Regions from separate parts of the Nodularia harveyana UHCC-0300 genome, predicted to be linked through region 1. Evidence: predicted binding sites of a transcription regulator. Region 1 holds the regulator's gene; each other region holds the start of a gene.
The links. The regulator HrcA, encoded in region 1, represses chaperone genes, less so after heat shock. The targets are predictions, from matches to a motif close to TTAGCACTCNNGANTCNNGAGTGCTAA.
Positions count from the first base shown of each region.

Region 2: groES (co-chaperone GroES) is a predicted target of HrcA. The motif match lies at 3,668-3,694, and genes of this name have one in related genera.
Region 3: groL (chaperonin GroEL) is a predicted target of HrcA. The motif match lies at 5,237-5,263, and genes of this name have one in related genera.

Region 1 is NZ_JAYGHG010000013.1:84,059-91,564, forward strand. It holds gene VB620_RS10440 (serine/threonine-protein kinase) at 1-630, shown strand, start outside; gene crtW (beta-carotene ketolase CrtW) at 963-1,751, shown strand; gene VB620_RS10450 (aspartyl protease) at 1,954-2,325, opposite strand; gene VB620_RS10455 (hypothetical protein) at 2,322-2,639, opposite strand; gene VB620_RS10460 (DUF2834 domain-containing protein) at 2,817-3,494, opposite strand; gene hrcA (heat-inducible transcriptional repressor HrcA) at 3,507-4,604, opposite strand; gene VB620_RS10470 (rhodanese-like domain-containing protein) at 5,061-5,420, opposite strand; gene VB620_RS10475 (DUF3352 domain-containing protein) at 5,592-7,271, shown strand; gene cysE (serine O-acetyltransferase) at 7,398-7,506, shown strand, end outside.
Region 2 is NZ_JAYGHG010000006.1:72,009-79,514, forward strand. It holds gene asnS (asparagine--tRNA ligase) at 1-959, shown strand, start outside; gene VB620_RS06035 (hypothetical protein) at 976-1,164, opposite strand; gene groL (chaperonin GroEL) at 1,450-3,087, opposite strand; gene groES (co-chaperone GroES) at 3,335-3,646, opposite strand; gene VB620_RS06050 (response regulator transcription factor) at 4,701-5,378, shown strand; gene VB620_RS06055 (caspase family protein) at 5,922-7,506, opposite strand, start outside.
Region 3 is NZ_JAYGHG010000009.1:92,034-99,539, reverse strand. It holds gene rnc (ribonuclease III) at 1-488, opposite strand, end outside; RNA gene rnpB (RNase P RNA component class A) at 671-1,100, opposite strand; gene VB620_RS08365 (hypothetical protein) at 1,150-1,854, opposite strand; gene corA (magnesium/cobalt transporter CorA) at 1,911-3,053, opposite strand; gene groL (chaperonin GroEL) at 3,519-5,204, opposite strand; gene VB620_RS08350 (MraY family glycosyltransferase) at 5,363-6,445, shown strand; gene fabG (3-oxoacyl-[acyl-carrier-protein] reductase) at 6,465-7,229, opposite strand; gene trxA (thioredoxin) at 7,449-7,506, shown strand, end outside.

The sequences.
Region 1 (7,506 bases):
TGGATATTGGTGAGTTTCATTCGCACTAATTCTATTGAATCACCACAGGTAATTCCACCCCAAACTTTCCCCTCACCGATTGTAACTGGAGAGGAAACACCCACACCAGAACCTACACCGGAACCCACACCCACTGTTGAACCTGTGATCTTGAGTAAGCGTCTGAATTTAAATCCACCTGAAACCACCACAGTGGAAGACACGATCACAGAAAATCAAATCGTTCAGTATAGATTACCTGGGGAAGCAGGAGAGAAATTAACAGTATCAATTGAGCCAGGAAGTGGCATTTTGTTGACCATCTTAGATGAAAATCAACAACTAATTGAGACTAATGCCGAAGAAGTAATAACATATACAGGAATATTGCCGGTTACAGGGATATACATTATTCAGTTAACTCCTCAACCAGAAATAGCCGCCAGTGAATACAGTCTGAATGTGACATTAGAAATCCCTGTCATTCCCACACCCACAGAAACACCCACAGAAACACCTACAGAGGAAACACCTGTAGAGGAAACACCCACGGAAGAAACGCCCTTTTTCAACCCCACAGTACCCCCAATACCCGTACCAGACTTTGGCGGGGAAAATAACACCCCCACAGAGGAACCCCCAAGGTTGTAAAGCAGGTTACAGTGCTTCCCCAGATTTATTAGGTAAAATCTGAAATTCTGATTACCCAGCAATCTCAACTGAGTAATGTAGGGTAATGGGTGACTGAACTATGGTTTACAAATCAATAAAATCAGCCCTGCTACCCAATTTTTGAATGGAAACTGTGATGATGTGTGTAATAATATGTAAAGTATTTTAATATTTCAACATATTTGCCAAATTATTAATACTGTTTGAGTACAGAATACTAGCCCAGATAAAGTTGTTTCGTTTGTGGTTAGTATTGTTAATTATGGCTAAATTTTGAGAATTTTCACCTGAATCCTACGCGGAGTAAAAGCGTGTTCCAGTTAGAACAACCACCATTACCTCAATTAAAAGTTAATAGCACCCCAGCAGTAAAAAGTCAATTTCTGTTTAGGGGCGTTTTTATGGCGATCGCCATTATTACTATCTGGGCTATAAGCCTGGGTTTTTTGCTTTATCTTGATATATCCCAATACAAATTCTGGATGTTATTGCCGATTATCGGTTGGCAAACATTCTTATATACAGGATTATTTATCACAGCTCATGATGCCATGCATGGGGTGGTTTTTCCCAAAAATCCCCAAATCAACCATTTTATTGGCTCATTATGCTTATTTCTTTATGGTCTTTTATCCTATCCCAAACTTTTAAAAAAGCATTGGTTACATCACCACCATCCAGCCAGTGAAAACGATCCAGATTTTCATAATGGTAAGCATAAAAACTTTTTTGCTTGGTATTTATATTTCATGAAGAATTACTGGAATTGGGGGCAAATTATCACATTAGTCACTCTTTTTCATGTAGTAAAAAATCTTTTCCATCTTCCCGAAGATAATCTCACTTATTTTTGGGTATTTCCCTCAATTTTAAGTTCCTTACAATTATTTTATTTTGGAACTTTTCTACCCCACACTGAACCAGCAGAAGGTTATCAAGATTCTCATCGTTCCCAAACTATTAACCGTCCAATTTGGTGGTCATTTATCACTTGTTACCATTTTGGTTATCATCATGAACACCATGAATACCCCCATATTCCTTGGTGGCAATTACCAGAAGTTTATCGGATGTCTCAGAGGATGTCTGAAAAGTGTTGATGAAGTAAACGAATCATAGCTACATAAATAAAAATCGGTGGCTTTTATTTATGTAGCGGCGCAAAATTGTATTTTTTCACTAAAACCATGCACTATGTTCCAAATTTAAAATATTTAATGCGATCACTTTTTATGTTATTTCTGTCAGAAATCATACCCTTAATAAAAGCAAGATTTATAACTCTCTTTTATAACTCTCTTATTATTCAATTAACTCTAATTTAACTATGTCTTTACCATAATTAGCGACTAATATAAATAATTTTAGCCATCGAGATCCGAGTAAAAGTTCCTGTATTTCATCTCCAGCAAACACAGGAACTTCCCACTCTTGACTATCTATAATTACCCTACCGCTATAAACATCAAATTCAGTTTCTCCTTGAGCAGTTCTCAATTTATCTTGACCTAAAAAATTCCAATCCAGACTTTCTATATCCTGTTTATTCATAGCTAAATATTCAGTAAATCCTGTATCTAACATTGTCTCTACAGGAAAACTAAAATTGTCTCCACCAATTAAATCAATTTCAAAATAAATTTGGCTATTTTCTCCAAATCTTCCTTCAATCATATTCTGCCACTAACTCCTGTTTCATTAATGCCAAAAATATGATGAATCACATTAGGGTATTTTTCTCTTGCCATTTTACTTGCCACTTCTTTATCCTGATCAATGAAATAATCACCGCTATCAGGTTCAATAGCAATGTACGAACCATAGTATTTATCTAGTATTTCTGGCTTTAAACGCTCAAAAATTACCCAGCAACGCTCATAAAATGCCTGTCTTCTAGCTCTATCTTGAGATTTTTTTTCTTCTGTCCATTGAATTTCAGGAAATACTCTGCCACGTCTGACAATTCTTTCGGATGGAGTTTGTGTCATACTTTTACCTCCATAAAATTTACTTTCAATATCTTATTATAAAATATCTGAATGATTTTAGAAGGATAGCTTTTCATGTTTTTATTATCAAAAATGATCTGTCTAGTAAAACCAAAAAATATTATCTCGAATGTGTTTACAGCATATTTCATGTATGTGAGGTACATAACCTTGCTGCTAACTGGATAGTGGATCTAAATTTGTTTCTGGTGAGGGCGATTCTTGGGGAGTGCTTGGCGATCGCACAGATAGATAAATCAAGGGGCCAAATAAAGGAATTAACCCAATTAACCAGAATAATTGCTGATTTTTTTGACCTCTACGCGCCATATCGTCCCCCAATAACGCGGGAAATAATAAAGAAAGTAAGCAGAAATCTAAACTCATCACATGAATGAAGCGGCTAGTTTGCCACTGCTGCACAAAATCACCCCAGTCTCCTTGTAAACCATAGGTGACCAAAATCACTGCGCCTATAGTCAAAATAAAACCAGTGACACGAGAATCTAGTAATTTTAACCAGAGATTCTTTTTACCCGAAAACTCCTGATTTGGTTCCCGTAAAGCTAAATAAGGCAATAAAGCAAAAGCACCGAGGGCAAAAGAAGCCGTAGCAAAAGGCCAAGCGGGGATTTTTTGTCCTCTACCATCAATAAACAAAACTGCGCTGTAAATCACAGGCCAGATGCCCATGATGTTAAATAATGCAATTACTAAGGGATTAATCCCCTCCCATTCTCCCAGGGAAAGTTTTTTAATTAACTCCAACGTATCAGGTTGGTCTGGGGGAGCAAAAACAAAAGCATAGGTGATAAATCCTAGCCATAGCACCCCGAAAAAGATTTTTTTGAGCATGATTGAAATAAATTAACTTAAAGCTTCCGAAAGGTAATCAGCCGCAGCTGCGACAACGGCGATCGCACTTTCATAATCTAACCGTGTCGGACCCAAAACTCCCACACTTCCTACAGGTAACAAACCTCGCCGATAAGTAGAACTAATTAAGGTGCAGCTGCGTATCGGCTCCAGGGGGTTTTCCGTACCAATGCGAACCGTTACCCTAGACTTACCCACCTCCTCCGCTTCCGGTTCTGCAAAAATTAATCGCCACAATTGTTCTTGTTCTTCTTCCAGCAGTTGGATAATTGTCTTGACTTGATGTAGCTGAGAAAATTCCGGCTGACGTAAAACTTCTGCGACACCGCGAACCATAATTTGGGTTGTAGTCGGTGCGAGATGACGACGAGTTAATTCTGTGACGGAACCTTTCAAAAATTCGCCATAGCGTTGAAACTCCTGATCTAATTCACTCCAATCCAGAGTGGCTAATTCCAATAAACTACGCCCCCGCAAGTGACTATTCAAAAAATTAGAGACAATCTGTAATTCATGATCTATTCCCTCTGGATCGATTTTTGTTTCTGCCTCTTCTGGCGACAAATTCATCAGCTTAGAATGGGTTTCATAACCATCTGTAACCACAATCAGCATAATTTTATTAGCTTCAATTTGCACTAATTGCAGATGTCGCAAAATTGCTGTAGTGGTTTGTGGCATAGTAATTAAGCTAATGCAGCCACTGACCGTAGCTAAAATTTGGGCTGCACCTTGTAGAACACTTTCCATACTCCAATCTTCCCACTGGAGGCGATTTTGCAGCGCCAGTTCTACCTCTTTCGCTAAAACATCCGTTCGCGTCGCATCTCGCAGACCGGGTGTAATTAACTGGTCAACATAAATACGATAGCCTGAGTCTGAAGGTATTCTGCCAGCAGAGACGTGTGGTTGGTAAAGGAACCCAGATTTTTCTAACATCCCCATCACATTCCGAATTGTGGCTGAACTCACACCCAAGTCATACTCATCAACCAAAGCTTTAGAACCAACAGGCTCTGCTGTAGCGATGTAGTGTCTGACTGTGGCCCAAAGTATATGCTGTTGTCGGTTGGTTAACTGGACTTCCATAGGGTCTGTTTTGCTGAAGGCAAATTCTAATTAAACTGGGAGAAAATTTGGTATTCGAAAGCAAAAAATTGGAATAATAGTAAATTAAGTTAGCAAAATATTTATGTTTGTCGCAATCACTGGTATTTAATTTGGGAGATGGCGATTTTGCCGAATTTAACTGTGACGAGCCAATATTTAATTTTTCAGTATTTTCGCAGCTATTTGAGAATAAAGCTGTATGTAAAGATACTTATTTTGCAACAGGATTCATATATAGCAGGGAACAGGGAACAGGGAACAGAGAATAGGCTGGAAACTCGCTAATTGTGAGGATTTCATTATCTGTTTCTTTCCGAACCTCCTTGGCGGTTGCTATATGTGCATCACTACTTATAATCTGTTGACCAGAATAGCATTGCTAGGATGGGAAGATCAGCCACATCTTCGCAATGCCATGTTTCAGGGGATGATCAACTAATATTGGGGAATAGAGGAATCAACTAATAGAGAATAGGCATCAATGCCACCTGTAATATTTTTAACATTTACGAACCCTTGAACCATTAGCCACTGGCACATCTGGGCGGAGCGAATACCGTGGTGACATAATACAAGGGTTTCAGCTTGGGGATTGAACATAGTGGGGACTTGATCGCCCCATTCTACAAATTCGCTCAGGGGGAGGTTGACAAAGCCCGTTATTCTAGCCGTTGCTATTTCTTGGGGTTCGCGCACATCTATTAACTGAATGGTTCCATCACCAGAAGACAGACGTTGCGCCAGTTCCTCTACACTAATCTGAGTAATGAGTTGACCAGAAGGATTCCCTGTCATGAGATTTTTGTAAACAACCTTATCCCCTTTATGGTGACAGATAATCTGTCTGCTAGCATCAGCATCTATTCCCCAGGGAGTAGTTATTAGTTTTTCCCTATTACCCATTTAGCATTTTTCGGCGGTGGGCTTGCACATCCAACAACTATAAAATTTATTGCTGATTTAGTTATGTCTAATGTCAATAGTCAACGCTCATTAAAAAGTTTCTTGGTAGCTGGGGCGATACCTTTGGTCGCCGCAGGCATCGCACTCCTCATTCTCGTAGGCGGTTTTTACTGGTTTTTCAACAAGAATCCGGTTAACTTCATTACCTCTCACTCCCAGCCCAATGCGACTATATTCGTGTCCAAACTGTCGCCGGTGACGGTTTCTTTATTGACAAATCCCCAACGTTTACAGTCTTTGGAACGTCAAGGAGAATTATCTCAACTCAAAACTAGTCTATTCGCTAAAAGTGGCATAGATTACAAACAAGATATTCAACCCTGGCTGGGAGATGAAATTACTCTCTCGGTGACGACTGTAGATATTGACCGCGATCCAGAAAACGGACAACAACCAGGGTATCTGATGGCGCTAGCAACCCAGAAACCAGAAAAAAGCCGTGAGTTTTTAGATGTGTTATTTTCTCAACGGGTATTGGCTGGGGGAAATTTGGCTGTTGAGGAATATGAAGGAGTAAAGCTGCTTTCTGACTCCCAACTGGAAAAAGATCCTTTGGCTGGTGCAGTTATTGATGGCTTTGTCTTATTTGCTAATGATTTGAAGGTGCTGCGAGACGCAATTAATAATGTTCAGGCTCCTGATTTAAATTTGTCTAGTTCCTCCCAGTATCAAAAAGCCGTCCAACAATTGCCTAAATCGTCCCTCGCTACCGCTTTTCTCAATCTTCCCGCCGTGGCAGAATGGCAAGGTTTAGAGTTACCAGCAGCGACTTTCCAGAGTGAAATTATTTCTTTGTCTTTGAACCCCCAGGGACTGCTAGCAGAAACTAGCTTTTTGACTGATTCGGAAATTATCCCGGTTTCTGCTGCACTAACTAAAACTTTAGGGGCTTTAGAATATATCCCAGATACGGCTGGTTTGGTAATTTCCAGTGCTGATTTAGCTAATTTGGGTGACGGTGGTTTAGCCCAACTGTGGACACAAGTGAAAACGGCTTTTTCTGATTCTGGAACAGATACAATTTCTAACTTGGTAAAACCTTGGGTAGAAGTGGAGAATAGCCAGGGGATAAATTTGGTAGAGGATATTTTCAGTTGGGTGAAGGGTGAATATGCTTTAGCTGTGTTAACTAATGGGGGAGAAAAGGCTGCTGATTGGGTGTTTGTTGTGGAAAATTTAGAGGATGTTTCTGCCGGAATTTCTGGTTTGGATGCGATCGCCTCATCCCGTGGACTGAGTATGAGTTCTTTTACCTTAAATCAACAAAAAATCTCCGCTTGGACAGAGTTAAATGCGGTGACTAAACAAAATGAAACTGACAAATTGCCCACATTCGCCATTGAAGCTGAAGTTCAGGGAGTACATACCACTCTAGGAAATTACGAAATTTTTGCCTCGAATTTAGAAACCTTGAACGAAGTTATCACCATGAAGAAGAGTTCATTGATAGGTGATAGCAATTTTTCCGATAGTATTGCAGCCTTTCCTCGCCCCAATCAAGGGTATGTTTATGTGGATTGGACAAAAAGCCATAATCTCATAGAGCGTCAATTACCGATTTTGAAATTAGTGGAAGTAGTGGGGAAACCGTTTTTTGAAAATTTGCGATCGCTCACCATCAGTAGTTACGGTAACGATCAAGGATTGCTCAAAAGCGGAGTATTATTCCGATTCCTAGACTGATATAGCTGGAAATAGAAAATGAGAAAGTACAGCACAAATAACTCCCCAGTCACCAACTTTCCGACTTGACACCAGGAACGATACTATGGGAAAGTAGCTCGTTTTGCTTTCCGAGGGTACTATATCGTGCTATCTAGACTAAGTGCTGATTTTCGCATTATCTTTGAGCGTGACCCAGCAGCCCGTAACTGGTTAGAGGTCTTGTTTTGCTACCCAGGTTTGCAAGCCCTGCTAT
Region 2 (7,506 bases), on a different contig from region 1:
TTCACGAATTTTTTCAACAACGAGGCTTTTTATGGGTACATACACCCGTAATTACCGCCAACGACTGCGAAGGCGCAGGGGAACTATTCAGCGTTACCAGCTTGGATTTAAAAAACATTCCCCGCACAGACAACCAAGCAATAGATTACACCCAAGACTTTTTTGGGAAACCCACATATTTAACAGTTAGCGGACAGTTACAAGCCGAAGTCATGGCCATGGCTTTTTCTAACGTCTACACCTTTGGTCCCACATTCCGCGCCGAAAACTCCAACACCTCCCGTCACCTCGCCGAATTTTGGATGGTCGAGCCAGAAATAGCCTTTTGTGACCTAGACGGTAACATGGATTTAGCCGAAGCATTTCTCAAACACATTTTTCAATATGTCTTAGAAAAATGCCCAGAAGACATGGAATTTTTCAACCAACGCATAGATAATACCGTTTTAGCCACAGCCGATAATATTATTAATAATCAATTTGAGCGCTTAACATATACAGAAGCAGTCAAATTATTAGAAACAGCCAAAGTCAAATTTGAATATCCCGTCAGTTGGGGCTTAGATTTACAATCAGAACACGAACGTTATCTAGCGGAACAACTGTTTAAAAAACCCGTAATTGTCACAGATTATCCCGCCGAAATCAAAGCCTTTTATATGCGGTTGAACGATGATGAAAAAACCGTCCGCGCTATGGATATTCTTGCACCGAAAATTGGCGAAATCATTGGCGGTTCCCAAAGAGAAGAACGCCTAGAAGTGTTAGAAAAGCGCATTTTAGCCCAAGGGATGCAACCAGAAGATTTATCCTGGTATCTGGATTTACGCCGCTATGGTAGTGTTCCCCATGCTGGTTTCGGCTTGGGTTTTGAAAGACTCGTACAATTTATCACAGGTATGGCAAACATCCGCGATGTCATTCCCTTCCCTCGCACACCTCAAAGCGCCGAGTTTTAGTAACTAAAATACTATGTTACGTGTAGGTTGGGTTGACGCAAGGAAACCCAACACTTTCTATTTCTTGAATTTGTTGTTCAATACTATTAATTTCTTGAATAATAATATTTCTCAAAGCTAAAACAAATCTATCACTATAAGCTCCTTGTTTAGAGAGAGTTTCTAGCACTTGTAATTGATTGAGTATTTTTTCTTGAGTTGTCATTTCAGGGCTTTCTTTTGATTGTTTAAGAAAAAATAGTGCTGATATAGCAGGGAGCAGGGGAGCAGGGAGCAGCCTTGAAACTCTTTAATTACAATGGTTTTATGATCCGTTCGTGTCCTAACCACCTTGGCGGTTGCTATAATATATAATTTATAGCATTTTCTAATCTGCTGAGTTACACCTTATTAATTCTTCTCTCTGCGCCTCTGCGGTCAGATTTCCATAAAAAAACAGCCACCTCCATGCGAGAAGCAGCTGTTTTTCAATTTATGTGACTACAGAATATTAGTAATCGAAGTCACCGCCACCCATACCACCGCCACCAGCAGGGGCAGCATCTTTAGGCTCAGGCTTGTCAACAATAATACATTCGGTTGTCAACACCATACCAGCGATAGAAGCCGCGTTTTGCAAAGCAGAACGGGTTACTTTAGCAGGGTCAACAATACCAGCTTCTAACAAGTCAACGAATTCGTTGGTTGCAGCATTGTAGCCGATGTTGAAGTCTTTCTCTTTCACACGTTCAGCAATTACAGCACCATTCTGACCAGCATTTTCAGCAATCCGTTTCAGAGGCGCAGGTAAAGCGCGAACGACAATCAAAGCACCAATTAACTCTTCATCTTTGAGATTAGCTTTTGCCCAAGTTTCTAATTCAGGAGCAAGGTGAGCTAGAGTTGTACCACCGCCGGGAACAATACCTTCTTCCACAGCAGCTTTGGTGGCGTTGATCGCGTCTTCTAGGCGTAGCTTTTTGTCTTTCATTTCGGTTTCAGTGGCTGCACCCACTTTCACCACAGCTACACCACCAGAGAGTTTAGCAAGACGTTCTTGCAGTTTCTCTTTGTCGTAGGAAGATTCGGTTTCATCCATCTGACGACGGATTTGCTCGCAGCGAGCCTTCACAGGGGCTTCGTTACCTTCAGCAACAATTGTGGTTGTGTCCTTGGTAATTGTGATCCGACGAGCTTTACCGAGGCTTTCGATTTTGGTGTTTTCTAGCTTCAAACCAGCGTCTTCGGTGATTAGTTGACCACCAGTTAGAACGGCGATATCTTCTAGCATCGCTTTACGGCGATCGCCAAAACCAGGAGCTTTTACAGCCGCAACATTTAGTACACCACGCAAGCGGTTAACTACCAAGGTTGCTAAAGCTTCTTTTTCAATATCTTCGGCGATAATCACCAAAGGACGACCAGCGCGAGCTACTTGCTCTAAAACTGGTACTAAGTCCTGTACTAAGGCGATTTTTTTATCAGTTAACAGCAGGAAAGGCTCATCAAAAACCGTTTCCATGCGTTCAGCATCGGTAGCGAAATAAGGAGAGATGTAGCCCTTCTCAAAGCGCATCCCTTCGGTAATTTCTAGCTCGGTGGTCATAGATTTCCCTTCTTCTAGGGAAATTACGCCTTCCTTGCCTACCTTGTCCATTGCTTGAGCAATCATCTGACCCACTTCTTCATCGTTACCAGCTGAAATAGCAGCAACTTGAGCAATGGATTTAGAATCTTCTACTGGACGGGCGTGTTGAGCAATCTTTTCTACCAAGAAGGCGGAAGCCTTATCGATACCACGCTTCAAGGAAATTGCATTCGCGCCAGCAGCAACGTTGCGTAAGCCTTCCTTGACCATAGCGTGAGCCAAAACGGTAGCGGTTGTAGTACCATCACCAGCCGCGTCGTTGGTCTTGGAAGCAGCTTGACGAATCAAAGCTACACCAGTGTTCTCAATATGATCTTCTAATTCGATTTCTTTGGCGATGGTGACACCATCATTAACGATTTGTGGTGCGCCAAATTTCTTTTCTAGGACTACGTTACGACCTTTAGGACCCAGGGTAACAGCTACGGCCTCAGCCAAGATGTCAATGCCTCGCTCCAGGGCGCGACGGGCGTTTTCGTTGTAAATAATGCGCTTTGCCATATATGTCTCTCAATTCAGGGAGTAAGTCAAACAATTTTGGATTTTAGATTTGCGATTTTAGATTGATGATTATTAGATTTATGAGCAGCATAAAGGCGTTGCTCAAACCAAAAAAACAATTTCATGATCCAAAATCTCAAATCTAAAACTGGTACGGTCAAACAATTTTGGATTAGGCGTTGGGCGTTGTTTTGCCCGACTGCGCTCAGTACAAGTCGCTCAGGGCAAGCCTACTCCTAATTCCCCATTAGTTAACGACTGCTAAAATATCTTTTTCAGAAAGCAGTACGTATTCTTCTGTGCCGAGCTTGATGTCAGTGCCAGCGTACTTGGAGTACAGCACTTTATCGCCGGTTTTAATGTCTAATTCCTGACGGCTACCATCGTCATTACGCTTGCCAGGGCCAAGGGCGACGACTTCGCCTACTTGGGGTTTTTCCTGAGCATTATCGGGTAGGTACAGTCCACCTGCGGTCTTTTCTTCGGGGGCGCTTACTTTTACGAAAACGCGATCGCCGAGGGGTTTAACTGTAGAAACGCTTAAAGTTACAGCTGCCATAATTATTTATTTTCTCCAGAGTTAGCACTCTCAACTCCTGAGTGCTAATCTACCCAAAAGCAGCATACAATGGCAACAATTACTTGAGTACGGGTTCCCGCACTAAGGTATGGCTGAACTACTTAAGTATAAATACTCAATTATTTTGATATATCGGGTTTTGCTCCGTAAGTCACGAATATTTTTATAGAGCTAAATTTATTTCCAAACCAGGAAAATTGTTATAAAACAGTAATCAGGGTGCTGCTTGATGAGTAACATTACAGTGATCCAGTGCCGCCATCCTATTGCTAAAACCATTCAATCTCTAAACCACACAGCCTGAGGGAATTGTTGAGAAACTTCAGGAAAAGCAAAAATTCAGGGACAAATTTTCATCTGTTCTCACGAGACATTTGCGAACTTCTGTAAAAAACAAGTTAGTCTGAGATATCGGAAATACTCAAATAAAATGGCGTATTCAAGAGTCAAACCTTGATCAGCCCTAAGAGAGTCTCCCATTTGCATTGTTCAAACCAAAGTCAATTGCTTGCGAGTTTGTGGTTCTACACGGATAATGGTGGTCTACCCAGATGGTGCCTGGTATTGCCAAGCAAAACCAGAAGTTATTGAGCAAATCATCCCAGAACAGTTGATAGGCATAATGGTGGTACAAAAATAGGCATTTTTAACCCATCTTTTGCCGATAATCTCCCTACCTGCTTGTGAACAGTTGATAGAGGCTTAACATCCGCAGGATATAGTAAAGCAGTAAGTCTATGAAAGCGCGGGTTGTTTTGAAGTGAGGGTCATCTTGAACCAATACATACGTCGTGAATCGGAAAGATGATGATTTAATCAGTGTTTTTTCCCCGCCCCTTTCAAAGCGATATATAATAACGCATTATAAATATTACTGTTCTACGTATCCTTACCGGAAGTTTGCCCATCAACTAGTCGTCTGAATCAAAAGTGACCACCACTTTTAAGACTGACAGGAAACAAAGGCAAGTTAAGTAGAAAAACGGACAACATCTCAATGAGCCACCAGAAAGGATAACCATTCAAAACCTTGATGGACCGAAGCGCGACAAGTGCCACTGCTATGAAAGAACCCAGCATGAAAGATCACAAAAGACTGCTATTGATTGATGATGACCCTAACCTCATCTTGCTGGTGAAGGATTACCTCGAATTCAGAGGCTATGAAGTCAACACTGCCGAAAACGGAAGAGAAGCTCTGGAAATTCTTGAACAAGATATTCCAGATATGATCATCTGTGACGTAATGATGCCGGAAATGGACGGATACACCTTTGTAGAACAAGTCCGACAAAATGAACGCACCGGCTGGATTCCCGTACTTTTCCTCTCAGCAAAAGGACAAAGTGCAGACCGAGTTAAAGGTCTGAACAAAGGGGCTGATGTCTATATGGTCAAGCCCTTTGAACCAGAAGAACTCGTAGCCCAAGTAGAATCTTCCTTGAAGCAAACTACTCGTTGGAAAGAACACCAAGCCAAAGGAGGCGAAAACGGTTCTCGGATTCAGGTTCCCTTTGATGTCCAGTTAACACCAACCGAACTGAAAGTAGTACAGTTTGTTGCTAGGGGTTTAGCTAACCGGGAAATTGCTGAAGAATTAAACGTTAGTCAGCGTACAGTTGAAAGCCATGTGTCCAATATGTTGGGTAAAACCAATCTCCACAACCGCACTGAACTAGCGCGCTGGGCAATTGAAAATCAAATGGCTTAAACTCTTTGCTGATTTCTGAAGTTGTGAGTTTTGAGCAATTATGTCTTAACTCAAAACTCAGGCTGGTTAAGGCATTCTGACTTCAGATTGAAAGCTCATAAATTATGAATTGTGAAGCTAAACTTGGATTTTTTAATTCAAACTTCATGATTCATAATTCATATTACAGTCCTTAACTGCGATGTTCCAACCCGGATATCACCTAAAAATATTACTACATCACCCCACGCAAATCCTCCATCTCCGCAACTGGAAAGGAAATATGGCTTGTAGGGGTTGATCAAGCTTTACATAACAGAAAATTAAGGGTTAACCGAAGACGCATAGTTAAATTCGGTCGATGTGTCATATAATCTTGAGTTTGAATAGCGTCCATAACACTTACAAACTTTTTTACCTCTCAGGGTTTTCTTTTTTTATTCTTTTATTCAGAATAGCCGGAAAGTGACAGAAGAGGGATATCACAATACTGCTAATCATCAAAAATGTGATTAATCTAGTTTTTACAAGAGAATTAGGAGTGAATATCAACTCCTAATTTTTTTAATTTGTAATTCTTTTAGTTTGCCATTTTTGGATAGCTTCTTGAGCGTCTTCGTAAACTGCTGTCACTTCTGGGACTAAAATAGCGGTTTCAATTGCTGCGGAAATATTGCCTTGCTGCGCTCGACCTTTAGCCAGTTCCAAAATTTTTTCACTCCATTCATTAATGGATTTTTCGGCTATCTCAAATCCTGGTTGTCCGGGTGGAACTCTTCTAGCGACTTCAATAGCACGATTATATGTTGATGCTTGTCCCGGTATAATTAAGGCATGGGCTGCATCTAAAACAGTTTGATTACCAACATATTGTTGAGCTTCTAATTGCCATTGCCTAATTGCTGCTTGTGCTTGAGGATAAATGCTTTGATCAGGAGAAACTAATTCAGCCGCCGCAATCGCATTTGTATATTGTTTTTCTTTAGCACGACTTTTTCCTAAATCTAAAATCATCTGACTCCAAATTTGAATATTGTCTTCAGCTTGTTGATAGAGTGGTTCGCCGGGTTGAGTTTGTTTAGCGATCGCTATCGCCTGGCTGAGATCACTAGCTTGAGTTTGTTTCAGAGACATTTTCTCTAAATCTAAAACTGCTTGATTACGCTTTTCAGACTCAGAATTAGCGGCAATTTGGGCGCTAGATTGATTTTTTACTCCCAGATTGATTGATGATGTTTCGGAGGTTGAGTCAGCATTTGGCTCAACAGTGGTAATAGTGGGTGATATCGGTGATGTTTCTTGGAGTTGTAAAATTTTCGCCTGATTACGGAGAATCACCACCGAAATTAAAGCTACTACCAACATAGTTCCACCACCCCAACATAAGAACTGTTTCCACAATGGGGGTTCTGCTTTATCAGGCGGTGCAAGAACATAAGGTTGAGGCGCATTAGGAATGAACCTCCCCCCTGTAATTTGCGTGTTGAGGGGCTGTTCCTTTGCGGAAGTAGAGAGTTGTTCTTCTTCCCATTGGCCAATGGTTGGGGTGAGGTTGGAAAAATTCATCGATTGGGATTTTGCACCCACAATAGTTTTTACACCTTGGGCTGCTGGCCACATACTCGTGTTTTGCGTCTGGAAAAAATTGGGGGGGGTAATTGGGCGAAGAGAAGAAGCTGTTCGTGCGACAGCAAAGCTTTCCTCTGGAAAAATAACTACTTCGCTTTGACTCGGTTCTATGCGGCTTTCTAGGAGTTCGGTTGGATTTTGCACCTGACAATCCGGTAATATTGGTTGTTGGTGAAATGAGAAAATTAGAGGATTTTGTATAGGTCGCCAGTAGTGCTGACATAATTCTGGAGTTAGAACACTTAGATAGCTTTCTAGATCCATCAAGTTACTGGCATTACCAGAACGTAAAGCCTCTAATAATGCAGCTGTGAAGAATCCGTGACCTAGTTCGCTACTTTCATGGGAGAATTGGTCTGATTGGCAAGAAAGAATGGTGGGAATTTGTAATTTCTGAGCAAGTTCTCTGATTTCTAGTCCCACGGGGCTATCTGCTTGAGTGCCAAAAGCACGGTTAATATCCAGCAGCAGTAGTGTATTAATTTTCGCCATTTGCAAACTTTGCATTAGCGATCGCACT
Region 3 (7,506 bases), on a different contig from region 1:
CGAGCGGGATCGAGACGAATTTCCGTAGCTAATTTTTTTAAGTGAAAATCTAGCCAAGGACGAATTAACTCCAAATTGTTCGTACTGAGATAAAACGCACCCAAAACCGCCTCAAAAGCATCTGCCAATCGTGATTCTTGACCAATTTTATCACCAGTAGCACTACCTGCCACAAGCAAGTATAATTCAAAACCATATTCTCTAGCCAGTTGAGCCAGGATGCGATCGCTCACCAACACTGACCGAATTGCTGCAAAATCCCCCACGGGACAATCGGGATAAGTTTCCCACAAAACCACCGCCGCCGCTAGTCGCACCACAGCATCACCGACAAACTCCAACTGTTCATAATTTGCCGATTCCGAAACAGTAGGATGAGTCAGAGCTAAATCCAACAGATCCCACTTAATCGGTAAACCTACTGGTAAACCTAACCTTCTGACTAAACTTTCGAGCTGTCGCTGACGGCGTGGATAAACAAGTGTCATCAAGGGAGATAGGGTACTGGGGACTAGGGAATTTTAGATTTTAGATTTTAGATTTTAGATTTAATTCCAATCTAAAATACTTGCTGCGATGCTTACGCTAGGAAAACCGCTTCCTCCAAAATCCAAACTAGATTCACTGGGGAATTTTAGATTTTAGATTTTATTCAACACTTAAAAAGAGGGGAGAGAGTCGGACATAAGCCGGGTTCTGTTCTCGCCAGTGTTTAAAAACACCTTTGAGGGCAGTTATCTATCTGGGACGCTTGTTACCAAACGCCTCTAGCGGCTCTCCTAACGGAAACTGGTAAAAGACCAACCATAGTCTCCTTTCGCCTTGCTCCCAACCGGGGTTTACCGAGCCACAACCTCTCGGTTGTGCTGGTGCGCTCTTACCACACCTTTGCACCCTTACCATTTTCAGTTATCAGTTATCAGTTATCAGGTTTTGACTGTTCACTGTTCACTGTTCACTGTAGATGGCGGTATCTTTCTGTGGCACTATCCTCACGATCGCTCGCACTGGGCGTTATCCAGCAAGTTTGGTCTTTCGGGAGCCCGGACTTTCCTCAAACCAGTCAATCTGACTGATATGCAACCGCCTGCGCCTACTCACTCCTTAATTCCAGTGTAATCTGGGATGGTGTGATCTGTGCGATTGTGATTATTTCTTTTTCTTCCAAGGTAGTGCATAAGTCCAGGGTAATTTTTTAATCGTGACGGGACAATTGATAATACAGATGGGTGGAACATTTACAATTGGATCTGAACCTAGACCCACTTTAGAGATGCGTAGGACTAGTTGTAGAGAAAATTCCAATTCTTTTTTTTCATTCATAAAAGCGTTATATAACTTTTTTTGCGGTGGACCACCTTTGCTGAGTGCAGTGATATTAATTATCGGTTTTGTAGCTGAGTAAGTTCCAGATACTTGATCACGCTCAAAAACATCTTCTGCTGTGACGGTTTCAGAAAGTGTTTTTCGAGGAGGAATCAGACTAGGACTCTGGGGAACAGCCAAATCGCGGGTTAAGTCTGGTGATTTGCGAATAACTCGGCGTGATTGCTTGGTCTGTTCCACAACTAAAGAACTATTATCCCAGTCAACATATATAGCAATATTCTCAGATTTATTCTCGATACTCAGGGATAAATCTTTGAGGTCATCTATCGGATACAAAGGTTTAAATTTCAAAGAAATCCCCACTTGGTCTTGAAGATTTTGTTCTTTGAGTTGCTCATCAACCACTGATTTTTGAAATTCAAATTTAATTTTATCGTCGATAGATTCGACCATACGGTTAAAGACGTAGGAAACGCCAATAATATAAATGGTCAAAATCACTAAATTTTGGTCGCCATTCTTCATAAATCTAAATATGAACTCCCTCTAAAAATTTTGTATATTTGCCTAAGGAGTTATTATCAACCTTCCTTAATTGTCGAAGAATTTTTCAGCCAGCCTCGTCGCCAGAAAAAGAATAGTAAACCAAAACCAATAGCTGCCATTACAGCCAAGCACACTGGGTAGCCCCAATACCAATTTAGTTCAGGCATATTGTAAGGAGATTTTTCAGGATTAAAATTCATCCCATATATTCCAGCCACAAAAGTTAATGGAATAAAAATGGCCGAAACTACCGTTAGTAGCTTCATGATTTCATTCATTTTATTACTCACTGCTGATAAATAAACATCCATTAATCCAGATGCTAGTTCCCGGTAATTTTCCACCATATCCATAACTTGTACAGCATGGTCATAACAATCTCGTAGATAGATTTGTACTTCTGCTCCTATTAATTCACTCCCATCTCGAATTAAAGAACTAATTGCATTTCTCTGAGGCCAGATAGCACGACGTAATTGCAGAAGTTCTCGTCTAATTTGATAAATTTGTTGTAGTGTGTTGCGGGTAGGGTTGAATATTACTTCTTCCTCTAATTGTTCCAGTCGTTCTCCGTACATTTCTAATACTGGGAAAAAGCCATCAATAATGGCATCTAACAGGGCATAAGCTAAATAATCAGCCCCCTGTTTGCGAATCATCCCTTTACCTCGATCAATGCGTAATCTCACTCCTGCAAAGCAATCATGTTCTGGTTCTTCTTGGACTGTAAGCAGATAATGTTTACCCAAAACAAAACTGACTTGCTCGCTGTGAAATCCACAGTTTTTTTCTATTGGAACTACCATCTGGGAAATTATGAGTAATTGGTCTTCATAATCTTCAATTTTGGGACGTTCTCCCATATTGACGACATCTTCTAAAACTAGAGGATGTAAATCGAAAACCCTACCCAATCGTTGTAATATGTCTTGATTCCCTAAGCCTTGTACATCTACCCAAGAGACAGATTCCTGCTCCAGATAACTGATACATTCTTCAGGAACTGCTATTTGTTTACGAATGCAGTTAGTTTGGTTATAGTCAAACAAAACAATTATGGGTTCTTCAGCATTTATGTCAACAATGATAGTTCCTGGAAGAGTTCCTGGTTGGTGATAGAATTCTTTTTTGTAGAACTTCTTCACTGTTTTGGGTATACGGCGAAGTTTTTTTACCATGCAGTTTTATTTACTATTTAATATTTGTTAGTTAAGGGTGAAAAATTGCAATTTTGTAATTTTGCTCCAGAATTTTATAAGAGTATAGTAACCGCCCAGGAGGTGAGGATACAAACAGATAATTAAATTTCTTAATTAGGGAGTTTCCAGCCTCTTCTCCGTTACCTGCTATGGCTGTATTGATTTAACCTGTTGTCGGAAATTTTATAAGATTTGAATATCAGTCATTGATAGATAACCTTATTTTGTCAAATATAGCATCAGTATTAAGTGGTGATCATTTCGTGGAATCAGGAAGGGTATAAAAAAACAGTTTGCCGTCATCAGACAAACTGCTCACAAAATATTTATAGCAACCGCCAAGGAGGTTAGGACAGAAACAGATAATGAAACCCTTACAATTAGCGAGTTTCCAGCTTCCTGTTCCCTGTTCCCTGTTCCCTGCTATACATGAAGCAACAGAGATTAGAACATACCCATGCCGCCCATGCCGCCCATGCCACCCATGCCGCCCATGCCACCCATGCCGCCCATGCCGCCCATGCCGCCCATGTCAGGGGCTGCTGCGGATTGGGGTTCTGGTTTTTCAACGACGATGGCTTCAGTGGTAATTACCATACCGGCAATGGAACCAGCATTTTGCAAAGCTGAACGCACTACTTTAGCAGGATCAATGATGCCGGCAGCAATCAAATCTTCAAATTCTCCAGTAGCAGCGTTGTAACCGATATTGAAAGCACTTTTCTTGACTTCAGAGACAATTACAGAGCCTTCGTCGCCGGCATTTTCTGCTATTTGACGCAGGGGAGCTTCTAAGGCTCGTTTGACAATATCTGCGCCAATTTTTTCTTCTTCGGTGAGGTTTTGTTTGATTGCGTCGATTTTTGTGATCAAGTTAATCAAAGTTGTGCCACCACCGGGAACAATGCCTTCTTCCACAGCAGCTTTAGTGGCGTTCAGCGCGTCCTCAATTCGTAGTTTGCGGTCTTTGAGTTCGGTTTCTGTGGCTGCACCGACTTTAATGACTGCGACACCACCTGCTAGCTTGGCAATGCGTTCTTGGAGTTTTTCTTGATCGTATTCAGAATCAGTTTCTGCTAGTTGCTGACGAATTTGAGCAATGCGGGTTTGTACTTCTGGTTTGGTTTCACCAGCAGCGACAATTGTGGTGTTTTCTTTGTCGATGGTGATTTTGCGGGCTGTTCCCAGCATTTCTAAAGTAGCGGTGTCTAGGCTTAAACCGATTTCTTCAGAAATCATTTGTCCATCGGTGAGAATGGCAATGTCTTGTAATAGGGCTTTGCGGCGATCGCCAAATCCTGGTGCTTTGATAGCAGCAACATTTAGCACACCCCGGGCTTTGTTAACTACCAAAGTTGCTAAAGCGTCTCCTTCTACGTCTTCAGCAATAATCAGCAAGGGTTGACTGAGACGGGCAACTTTTTCCAATACTGGCACTAAATCCTGGATGTTACTGATTTTTTTATCGGTAATCAGGATGCGAGCATTTTCAAATTCTACGATTTGTCTGTCGGTGTTGGTGATGAAGTAGGGAGAAATATAACCCCGATCAATCTGCATCCCTTCCACTACTTCCAATTCTGTAGTTAGGGATTTAGATTCTTCTACAGTGATCACACCGTCTTTGGTGACTCTTTGCATCGCTTCGGCGATCATCTGGCCGACTTGTTCGTCATTACCAGAGGAAACAGTGGCTACTTGAGCGATCGCACTGCCTTCTACTGGCTTGGCGGCGCTAGCAATTTCTTTTACTAGGGCTTCGATGGTTTTGTCGATACCACGCTTTAAGCTGATGGGGTTAGTACCAGCTGCGACGTTCTTTAAACCTTCTTTAATGATTGCCTGTGCTAAAACTGTGGCAGTGGTAGTGCCATCACCGGCGATATCCTTGGTTTTGGATGCCACTTCCTGAATCAATCTGGCACCAGTATTTTCTAAAGGGTCTTCTAATTCAACTTCTTTAGCAACGGTAATTCCATCATTGACGATTTGGGGTGCGCCAAACTTTTTTTCTAACAGGACATTACGACCTCTGGGACCCAAGGTAATTTTTACTGCGTCAGCGATAGCGTTGACACCTCTTTCTAGCGATCGCCGTGAATCTTCATCAAAGGAAATAATTTTTACCATGTTTTATCTCTCTAGTGGTAACTTTAGACAATTTAGCACTCACAACAGCAGAGTGCTAACTACCCAGGCAGTTCAGATTATAAATGAAAATAAAAAAATTGATTAATATTACAGTTGTTGATTATATAGGACACTGGCAGTAATGCTTGAATTGGGGGATGAATCTAGACAACTTTTTTGAGTCCCTCGGCATTGCCGACCCTAGCGGCTCCGGCTGGTTGGCAGTAGTATTTACATTTATTTTGGCTTGGGTGGTTACGTGGCGTTTGATTCCCACAGTCCGTAAATTTGCCCTGCGGGTAGGTTGGGCCGACCAACCAAATGCCAGACGACTTAACCAACAGCCCTTACCCAATGCCGGGGGTTTAGCAATTTATGCGGGAGTAATTGCCGCAATGGTACTAGCTACCCTGTTACGACCGATTGCCCTGCAAAACGTCTTAGCTCAGGTGCTAACTATTTTACTGGGAGGTTCCATCCTTGTACTTGTTGGCTTTATTGATGATCAGTTTGGTTTACCCCCTCTAGTACGCTTGTGGGCGCAGATTGTGACGGCATTGTTGCTGTATGCCAATGGCATCAGTATCGAAGTGGGTTTGAATACTCCCATTGACTCGATTCTTTCTATGTCCCTGACAGTACTTTGGGTAGTAGGTATCACCAACGCCATCAATTTGATGGATGGCATGGATGGATTAGCGGGAGGGGTGAGTTTTATCACTGCCATGAGTTTGTTAGGGGTTGCTGCCCAATTTCCCAATCGGGCAGCTGCTATTTTAGTGCTGGCAGCTTTAGGGGGTGGCGCACTGGGATTTTTGCGCCATAACTTCCACCCCTCACGGATTATCATGGGTGATGCAGGTGCATACTTTTTTGGTTATGTGTTGGCTGCCACTAGTATTTTAGGTAACTTGCAAGAAAATACAATTTTTGCTCTGGGTCCAACAGTTTTATTTGTGTTGTTGCCAGTAGTGGATACTACACAAGTATTTATCCGCAGGTTATTGGCAGGAAAAAACCCCCTCAGTACTCCCGGTAAAGATCACCTACACCACCGCTTGCTGGCCTGGGGATTTTCCCAAAGTCATGCAGCATTAACTTTATGGACTATTGCTTTAGTCTTTAACTTGCTGGCTATGGCAATCAAGGGCATGAAGTGGCAGGTGATCTTGGCCACTGGTTGTAGTATTATCGCCCTCTTGGGCTTGACTGTCTGGCACAAAAATTTTAGTAATTCGTAATTGAACTAATGATCACAAATTACATCACCATGCCACCATCAACGTTAAAGACTTGTCCGGTAATGTAGGCAGCTGCTGGATCGGCTGCGAGGAAGCGCACCATGCCGGCTATTTCTTCTGGTTCACCGTAGCGACTGAGGGGGATATATTTCAAAATTTCTTCGCTGTTGCTGAGGTTACTGGTCATGTCTGTGGCAATGAAACCGGGGGCGACGGCGTTAACTGTGATTCCACGAACTGCCAATTCTTTGGCTATGGTTTTGGTAAAGCCAATCACACCTGCTTTGGCGGCGCTGTAGTTTGCTTGACCAGCATTCCCCATCTGTCCCGCAACGGAAGCGATATTAATAATCCGTCCTGAACGTTGTTTAAGCATGATTTTACTAGCGGCGCGTGTACATAAGAATACACCAGTTAAGTTGAGGTCAATTACTGCTTGCCAATCTTCTGGCTTCATGCGTAAAAGTAGGTTGTCACGGGTGATTCCGGCGTTATTGACGAAGATATCAATGCGCTGGAATTTTTCCATCACAGTTTTAATTAGTTTATCTACTTGGTCGCCTTGGGATACGTCTGCTTGTAGGGCGATCGCCTGACCGCCGGCGGTAGTAATCTCTGCAACTACACTCTCAGCCGCACCGCTAGAATTAGCATAATTAACTACTATAGTGGCTCCTTGGGTTGCGAGTTCTAATGCGATCGCTCGTCCAATTCCCCGTGAAGCACCTGTAATAACTGCTACTTTTTCCCGCAGGTTTTGCAAATTTTCTGGCAAAATTTCCATCAATTCATCCTCAGTTTTTTAAATAACCGCGCTAACGATCTTATGGTGATTTGTGCCTATAGTGAAATATTTGGCACTGATATTTTGCCCGCATTAGATATCTATACCTTTAGGAACAGTGCATAATTAAGCAACAATAAAAACAAAATTATGATATGCCCATTCTTTGAGAGACACATTACCATTGAAAGAAATCAATAAAAATTTAGTGTGTGTCACATGGCTACAAAAAAACAATTCAACAGTTTTGAAGAGATGTTAGCTGGTTCTGATGTAC